4 regions of the Brevibacillus sp. YAE8 genome follow, and region 2 is predicted to be linked to each of the others. Evidence: riboswitches for the same ligand, from Rfam matches in the RefSeq annotation. Region 2 holds a riboswitch; each other region holds the start of a gene.

Region 1 (2,198 bases), on a different contig from region 2:
AAAATGATGCCCACCGCCAGAACGACCAAGGAAATAGCCAGCAGCTTGATCGACAGTTCGTTGACCGGAGCGTGCAGGTCTTTGGCCGGAGCAGTGATGAACACTCCCCAGTTCAATCTGGTCGAAGCGTAGGAGGCGAATTGCGCCGCTTGTCCCTCTTCGTATTGAATGACTCCGCGGCCGCCTTGTGCCGTTGCTTCAAAGGCGGTTTTCAACTCAGGAATATTGCTGTCGAGCACCGACTGCTTCAAAATGACTTCGCTGTTCGGATGCCAAATATACGTTCCTTTTTTGCTCACCAAAAAGGCATAGCCACTATGTCCGAACTTCTCCTCGGAAACCGTCTTCTGAATCTCGTTGATCGGAATGGTCGAACCGACATAGCCGTATTGGCGATTGTCCTTCATCAGCGGAACGATGATCGTCACGATGTAGTTGCCTGTCCGCTGCGACACGACCGGCTCGGAAACGATGATTTTCCCCTCGCCTCGTCCTGCCTCCTGAAAATGCGGACGATCAGACGGGTTCGTCTCCTCGCCCTTGAAGTTGATGACTTTTTTGCCGCTCAGGTCATAGGAAAAGAAAAACGTCTCAAACTCGGGGTTTTTCTTCTGCGCCTCCTGAATCAGCTTCAAGTCATGGTCGAAATTGTTGTCGGCGGAAATCATCTCTCCGATCGTTTCAACAATTCCGATTTTTTCTTGGAAAAAGCTGTCGATTCTGATGGAAAGATTGCTGGCCGTAAGTTCCGCTTCTTTGTCCAGGCTGGACGACAGCAACTGCGACGAGCTGTAGTAGCTGGCACCGCAGACCGTACCCAAGCTGACAATCAAGAGCAGGCACATGACGACGATTAGCTTTTTCTTCAAACTGGATTCCATCTCACGCTGTACCTCCTATCCTTTTTTGGCAACAAAAAAGACTGCCACCCGGACAGCCTTCTTACGTGTACGGCATGGCAACCCGGCTATCGTAGCAGCAGAAGATGCGCTCTGCTTGCCTTAGACCCGTGGCTTTGCGTCCCTGCCTTTCAACAGGTTTGCCTTTGTCATTTTTTGTCGTTTTATCTGTATAAAAATACTATAGCACAACATCGGAAAAATGTGGGTTAACTTTAAAATAATGGATTGGATTTTTTTCCACACAAAATCTTTACCCAAATTGTTTGACAAGTAAACTACTTTCTACGAAATAATTGCGAAAAAATCGCAAAAAGGCTGACACCTTGTTGTTGGTGTCAGCCTGTCGTCCACTTTTGACTTCTTCGTTTAGCTCAGCCCTTCCACGTGGCCGTGCTCATCCACATACAGCGATTCGGCCGCAGGTTTCTTCGGGAGTCCCGGCATCGTCACCAGGCTTCCGGTCAAGGCGACGATGAAGCCTGCTCCTGCCGAAATCCGCACTTCGCTCACCTGAATGGTAAAACCGACAGGGGCGCCAAGCTGATCGGCCCGATCTGTAAAGGAGTACGGCGTCTTCGCCATGCACACAGGCAGATGGGACAGCCCCATTTCCTCTACCTTCTGGATCGTTTTTGTCGCCAGCGGCGAAAAGACTACCCCGGAGCCGCGGTAAATTTCTTTGACCACCGTCTCAATCTTTTCCTTCACGCCGAGGTCTTCTTCGTACAAAAAGCGGAATTGCCCAGGGCGCTCTGCCGCGCGCGTCACTTTTTCCGCCAGTTCGATTGCGCCTTCTCCGCCTTCTGCCCACGCCTTGGACAGCGCCACCTCGGCACCTGCCTCCTGGCACAGCGCCATGACTGCGTCGATCTCCGCTTGTGTATCGGTGGCAAAATGGTTGATCGCTACAACCGCCGGCACGCCGAACTTCTGCAAGTTTTCCAGATGGCGACGCACGTTGGCGAAGCCTTTTTCCAATGCGGCGAGGTTTTCTTCGGCCAAATCCGGCACTTTGATTCCGGCGTTGTACTTCAAGGAACGCACGGTAATGACCACGACTGCTGCCGATGGCGTCAGCCCGGCTTTTCTGCACTTGATGTCAAAAAACTTCTCCGCGCCCAGGTCAGCGCCGAAGCCCGCTTCCGTTACGACGTAGTCGGCCAGCTTCAAGGCTGTCTTCGTGCCGATCACGCTGCTGCATCCGTGCGCGATATTCGCAAACGGACCGCCGTGGACGATGACTGGCGTGCCCTCGATCGTTTGCACGAGGTTTGGCTTGATCGCTTCCTTGAGCAG
Region 2 (2,198 bases):
GCGGACCAGCTCTCTTGCTGGCAGCGGCGCATACGTGACAGGCTCGGAAGGCACGGTGTAAACAGCCCCTTTGTCAACGAGCTTGCCCACGACTTCGTAAATCATGGAGCGCGGCACGCCAGAGCGTTTGCTGATTTCGTATCCGGTGATCGGAGAGTGCTTGAGCAGACTGATGTAAGCCTTGCACTCGTACTGGGAAAATCCGAGCTTTTGCAATTCCTTGTATATGTCTTCCATCCCGACCTCTTAGTAGTTAGTTTTATACTCACTATAGGTTCAGGTTCGTTCCTTTGTCAATGTGCTTTTCCCGGCACAAGCGAAAATAAAAAAAACCCTCCGTGAACGAGGGCCTTTTTGGCAAGCAAGCAGCCTAAGCGAGATCGCGCACTTTAATGTAAGAAACGTTTCTTACATTAATCACGATGTCATCGTATTGCAGCCACCCATCCTTTTGGTTGGCGACCATTTGGATGATTTCTTCCGGCTCGGTTGTCTCGATCTTAACCAGCTCGCCACCGGAAAAGTGAAACTCAATCGTTTTGGCCTGACTCATTTTCGCATCCCTCCTGTTCTTTCTAGTTATCGGACGGATGGTAAATTTTTGTTACGCATCAGGCGAAAGTAGCTGAGTCGGCCATTGGCAAAAGTCCCGGCACAACCTGACTATGTTCCTATCTTTTCTCTGTTTTTCCTCGCATCTTTCTCTGTCCAAACTACCAATTTGGAGCCGACTATTTATGAACAATCGGTTACTTTACCCTACCAAAACTTGACAAGATTGTTTCTCTTGGATTATATTTTGCATAATTCGACACTTCTATACATTTTTCGCAAATGAATGACAAAGGCAAAGTCATCGAAAGGTGGCGACGCAAAACCACGGGTCTAAAGTCTTTGACCATGACAGCCGGGTTGCCATACATCATGAGCATAGCAGGAAGATGATGGTGACTTTGGGCTGTTTCCGCATGGGGAATGGCCTTTTTTATGCTCACATGGAAGAAAGGAGGCGCCATTTTATCGATCAACACTAGACTTGTACATGAAAAAACAAAGAGAGAGAAAAATGGAGTGAAGTATTATGTACAAACTGGTTGATTCAGCACAATCTTTGGCTCTTTTCCATCAAATCAAGGAAAGTGTCTGGACCTCAATGGGCTTCGAGATGGAATACGCCAAAGATGGTTCCGACGTCTATCTTTTGTTGTCGGATGAGGACGAACCAGGCGGGACTTTTGAATTTACACCACATGAAAAATCTTCTGCTTATCTGCAAAATTTGTTTCAGGATGTTTTGACGAGCGATATGAAAGTTGTCGAAGTGGACAGTTTCGCTGTCTTGCCCAAGTTCCGCGGAAAGCTGGGACGATGGGGAGTTGCCCTCATGATCGATTATGCAGAAAAACACGGATATACGCATGCAGTCGGTTTGGCAGATCCGGCTTTTTTTCAGTTGATTAACCGTAAATACAACGTCAGAGCGACGCAAGTGAAAGAGATGGTCTTCTACAAAGGGGCGAATGCCATTCCGACCGTCTTCCACCTGCAAGAAGCCTATTTGAACAAGGACAAGCCCGAATTTGCCTGGTATCAAGAGCTTTGCAAACAAATAAAAGTTGAGGTTAGCTGACATGGAACTCTTACAAAGAAGAAATAACTGGGTGGTCATTGTTTTTGCGAGCATCATTACCATCGTCCAGATCGTGAACCTCATCATGGGGGTTCCGTTCTCCTTCGTTTTAACCGTGCTGGGGATTTTGTACGGGGTGCTCGCACCTTTTGCCTACCTTTCCAACCGGCCAGCCTGGCGGGACAAGATGGCTCCCTTCATGAAGTTTTTCAACTTCGCTGTCATCGGCATTTTCATGTTCGTCATCGTGGGACTCGATCCTTGGCTGGTCAACATCATGACGATCATGTTCTTCGTCGCGGTCATGGGCATTTATCAGGACAAACTGATTAACATCTTGACCATCATCGCAGCCATGGGGATCGTCACCTACTATTTCCTGACGAACGGCGAAGCGATTTTCTACACGTCCGATCCTGTTCATTTGATGTACTACTTGCTGGCCTTCTGCTTCGTATCGGCGACAAGCATGATGCACGCAGTTTTCAACAACAAGCTGCAGCGGGAAAGCGAGGAGCAAAAGCAGCAAGCGATCGCCTCCAAAGAGTCGCTGCAGCGCATTTTGGAC
Region 3 (2,198 bases), on a different contig from region 2:
TGACGTCCTGTGTCTGATGAATCTCCTGATTGAGCTGGTTTACCCTGCTCATGACCTCGACAAAGACGTGGCCCACCTGGCGGATGTCGCCGAGAGCGGCATTGATGATCTGTTTGCTCTGTTCAGCGGATTGCACCGCTTCGTCTGTCCCTTCTGCGACTTTGACCGCGTGGTTGGCGACTTCCTGAATCGAGGCGCTCATTTCTTCCGTTGCTGCGGTGACGCTGTGGCTTTCCTCGATCTGCTCGTCCATTCCCGAGATAAGCTGCTTCGTCGTGTCGAGCTGGGTCATATGGTTGAGCATGCCGGAGATGCCGAACAAAAACGATTTGAACGTCTCTTCCATATACACTTCCACAATCAGTTGCTGATCGAATGCTGCCAATTTTTGCACAGCGGTGACCATTTTCATCATCTGATGCGGCTGATTGCTCCATTTTTCCATCAAAATCGTGGTCATGATCTGAATCAGCAGATGGTGTGCAGAAATAAAATGATCGGCTGTCAGATGAATGCGGCTGTGAACTTGCCCGATGACAATTCTCGTTTTCACGTACTCATGGTTGACTTCTGCTGTGAGAAACTGCTCCAGGTAGACCTCCAAAGTTTTTTTCAACCGCTCCAGGCTGGAGTTGTCGAGGATGATCTTCTGGAGGTGGGGAACGTTAGTGATCGACTGGTAAAACCGGGATACGATCTCTGCTTTAAAGGGGTAAATCGTGGTAGCAGCCTCTTTGACGTGCGCCAATGTATCCTGATCCACGCCCAAAAAAGACAGGCGCTCTTTCACGCGTTCGCCCACTTCGGCAATGTCAGTTGCGTGGGAAGCTTTCACATACTCATTCCATGGCTTTGCTTTCTTTGCAAAAAATTGCATGCAGACCTCCGAATTTTACATTTTATTGATTTACTCAAAAATTGAGAAAGAGGGGGCGATTGCCATTGCTGCAGCTTGCCGTTTCTGAGCAGTGGACAAGGCCTTTGTTCTGGGATAAAATAAACCGACCCTACAACGAAAATAGGGTCGGTTGCACTACTCGCTCCCAGCCATTCAAGTGCCCACATACAAACGGCTGATCTTCGCTTTCCTTATTGAAGAGGAATATATAGAGCATAATATATAGTCATATTATCCTATGTTTATACAAAAGGGAATAGTCAAAAAAAATGGTTTGCACATTGGCGTGCACCGGGTCATTTTTCCGATTTTCATCGGCTTGCGACCGCTTTTGCAACAGCGAAAAGTGCAGGAACAGGAGCCGTTCGCAGGCGGAATATGGTACGCTAATAAAAAGCCGGAATCGCATGTTGGACATCAATACGAGACAAACAGGAGATAGAGTGGCATGCCAGGCTCAGCCAGGAAAAGGAGGGTGACCACCAGTGCTAGAGCAGATGCAAGTACGTGACACACGAAAGCGTCCTCTCCGTGATCTGCGCATTTCCGTGACAGACAAATGCAATTTTCGTTGCCGGTACTGTATGCCGGCTGAAATTTTCGGGCCGGAGTTTGAATTTTTGCCGCAGCACAAACTGCTGTCGTTTGAAGAAATTACCCGCTTGACCCAAATATTCACAGCGCTCGGCGTGCGGAAAATCCGGATTACGGGCGGAGAACCGCTCGTGCGCAGGGATTTGCCTGAATTAATACGAATGATTCGAAAAATAGAGGACGTTCACGATATCGCCATGACGACCAATGGCTCGCTGCTCGCCCGCCATGCCCAGGCTTTGAAGGAAGCCGGGCTTGATCGCGTCACCGTCAGCCTCGACAGCCTGGACAACGAGCGGTTTGGCATGTTAAACGGCAGAGGCTATCCGGTGGATGCCGTGCTCGACGGGATTCGCGCGGCGGCGGAAGCGGGACTCGGGGTGAAAATCAACATGGTCGTCCAGCGCGGTGTCAACGACCAGGACATTTTGCCGATGGCCCGTTATTTCCGCGAGCAAGGCCATACGCTGCGCTTCATTGAGTTCATGGACGTAGGCAACAGCAACGGCTGGAAGCTCGATCAGGTCGTGCCTTCCAGCGAAATCGTCCGGATGATCGACGCAGAAATGCCGCTCGTCCCGGTCGAGGCGAACTACTTCGGCGAGGTCGCTTCGCGCTACCGCTACGAGGGGAGCGATCAGGAGATTGGGCTGATCTCGTCGGTGACACAAGCCTTTTGCTCTACCTGTACGCGGGCGCGGCTGTC
Region 4 (2,198 bases), on a different contig from region 2:
TAGTAATCCGGCGTACCTTCGCCCATGCTCTTGAGGTCAAAGTTGTTCAGCACGTTCAAAATCGAGAGCGAGGCCATGCCCTGGGAGTTGGGCGGCACGTTGTACGCCTTGTAGCCGCGATAGTCTACCGTAATCGGCTCCGCCCAGGTGGAGGTATGCTTCTCGAAGTCTTTCAGCGTGAGCAGCCCGCCGTTTTTTTGCAGGTCGGCGACGATTTTTTGCGCGACTACGCCTTTGTAAAATCCGTCGGCGCCTTTTTGGGCAATGATTCGCAACGTTTTGGCAAGGTCCTTTTGCTTGAGAATTTCGCCTGCGGCATACGGCTCTCCGTTCGGCTTCAGGAACGTTTTGCGGAAGCCCTCGAAGCGCTGGAGATTTTTCAGCTCGTTGTCAGTCGGGTCTGTTGCGTACTTGGTCCAGTAAACCTGGTTGGGCGAGACGGGATAGCCGTTTTCGGCGTACCCGATCGCAGGCTCCAGCAGCTTGTGCCAAGGCAGCTTGCTGTTGCCCATGCTTTTGTGCGCGTAGTTGTAGGCTTCCCACCAGCCGGAAACAACGCCGGGAACCGTGTTGGCAGACTCATAGCCGCGGGAAGGAATTTTGTCGTAGCCTTTGCTTTTGTAGTATTCGATGGTTGCCTTTTCGCCAGCTCGTCCGCTGCCGTTCAATGCTTTCAGCTCTTTTGTTTTGGCGTTGTAAATGAGCCAGAAGTTATCCCCGCCAATGGTCGTGTAGTGCGGATAGACGACGGCGAGGGTAGAGGCGGCGGTAATCGCGGCGTCTACTGCGTTTCCGCCGTCTTCCAACGTTTTCAGGGCTGCGGCTGTAGCCAGATAGTGAGGTGTTGTGACCATGGCATTTGGCGACATTGATGTTGGACGATTGGCAGCTTGGACCGGAGCGAATGTTGTCAGGCCGATAGCGGCGGTCAATGCGACGGCAGAAAGTTTTTTCCAAAGTGACATCTCATGAAGCCTCCTTGTATTTTGGTGAAAAGGTTCAACAATCCGACAGCTTTTCGCAGCCTCACCTCCTTGACCGGGACAGACAGAAAATTCCTCATACCTACAAAAATGGACAAAAACAGACAATGAGTGCGCAAAAAAAGACCAATGATATAGGATCATTGGTCTTGTCCTACATCAATATTTCGGTAGCTGGCTGGCATGCCCGCTCGTGCGGAGGTAGCCCCTCTAGCTTTGCGTCGCCGGATTTCCCCGGGTTTGCCGTTTCGATATCAATGAAAAATTAATGCAAATGTTGCAGGTAAAATTTCCTAAACCTGTTTGTCAATAATATAGACGATTTGTCGATTGGGGTAAATAAGGAAATTTCTTTTTATCTAGAAAAAAGGAAGCATCAGGGAAATACGCGTTTTTCACCGACATTCACACACCTCTGTTGGCCGAACTGCTTATGATGATAAAAAGGCACATTTGCCAAGGAGTGAAACAACGACCATGATGCATCCCGATACAGAGCTTCGCTATATCAACGACGAGATCGGGTACGGTGTGTTTGCGACAAAGCTCATTCCCAAAGGCACGATTGTCTGGGTCCAGGATGATCTCGATCAGGTATTAGACCCGGCATTTGTGGAAAAACTGGATCCATTAAGAAAACAGGACGTGCAAAAATATTCGTTCAAAAATCAGTTCGGCAAATACATCTTGTGCTGGGATAAGGCCCGGTTTGTCAACCACAGCTTCCATGCGACCTGTGTGGCGACGATGTACGATCTGGAACTGGCGGCGCGGGACATTTTGCCGGGCGAGGAACTGACCGATGATTACGGAACGCTGAACCTGGATGAACCGTTTGACTGCTTGCCGGAGCCGGGCACGAGCCGTTCAAGGGTGATGCCTGACGACTTGCTGCGCTACTATCGCCAATGGGATGAGATCGCAGCCGCCGCCTTCGAGCGGTTCAATCAGGTTGAACAGCCGCTGCTCCACCTGGTAAGACCTAAGCATTTGCAAACCATTCGCGGCATTACCGAACAGCGGCGGTCGCTCGACTCGATCATTTCGCTGTACTGCCAGCCGCAATCGCGATGGTCAAAAGAGCAGGAGTGGTAGACGCAGCGGGCCGGACAACGGCCCGATTTTGTTGAACTCTGGGAAGAGAATCAGTATTATGGAATGTAAAGGTGAAGTGAAAGGTTGATTTCATTGGAAAACAAGGTAGCGTCATCCAAT

What was found. Region 2 has a riboswitch for cyclic di-GMP ahead of AC27IT_RS09330 (GNAT family N-acetyltransferase). Riboswitches for the same ligand answer to the same signal wherever they lie in the genome.
Region 1: another riboswitch for cyclic di-GMP. It lies ahead of AC27IT_RS16780 (methyl-accepting chemotaxis protein); the one in region 2 lies ahead of AC27IT_RS09330 (GNAT family N-acetyltransferase).
Region 3: another riboswitch for cyclic di-GMP. It lies ahead of AC27IT_RS04460 (methyl-accepting chemotaxis protein); the one in region 2 lies ahead of AC27IT_RS09330 (GNAT family N-acetyltransferase).
Region 4: another riboswitch for cyclic di-GMP. It lies ahead of ggt (gamma-glutamyltransferase); the one in region 2 lies ahead of AC27IT_RS09330 (GNAT family N-acetyltransferase).

The regions. Positions count from the first base shown of each region.
Region 1 is NZ_BAAIYG010000014.1:88,285-90,482, forward strand. It holds gene AC27IT_RS16780 (methyl-accepting chemotaxis protein) at 1-881, opposite strand, end outside; cyclic di-GMP riboswitch class I at 955-1,054, opposite strand; gene AC27IT_RS16785 (formate--tetrahydrofolate ligase) at 1,269-2,198, opposite strand, start outside.
Region 2 is NZ_BAAIYG010000004.1:300,785-302,982, forward strand. It holds gene AC27IT_RS09320 (TrmB family transcriptional regulator) at 1-237, opposite strand, end outside; gene AC27IT_RS09325 (hypothetical protein) at 371-553, opposite strand; cyclic di-GMP riboswitch class I at 837-920, shown strand; gene AC27IT_RS09330 (GNAT family N-acetyltransferase) at 1,082-1,630, shown strand; gene AC27IT_RS09335 (methyl-accepting chemotaxis protein) at 1,632-2,198, shown strand, end outside.
Region 3 is NZ_BAAIYG010000002.1:336,390-338,587, reverse strand. It holds gene AC27IT_RS04460 (methyl-accepting chemotaxis protein) at 1-877, opposite strand, end outside; cyclic di-GMP riboswitch class II at 1,014-1,097, opposite strand; gene moaA (GTP 3',8-cyclase MoaA) at 1,396-2,198, shown strand, end outside.
Region 4 is NZ_BAAIYG010000014.1:19,080-21,277, reverse strand. It holds gene ggt (gamma-glutamyltransferase) at 1-965, opposite strand, end outside; cyclic di-GMP riboswitch class I at 1,150-1,238, opposite strand; gene AC27IT_RS16465 (SET domain-containing protein) at 1,461-2,078, shown strand; gene AC27IT_RS16460 (glutamine--tRNA ligase/YqeY domain fusion protein) at 2,163-2,198, shown strand, end outside.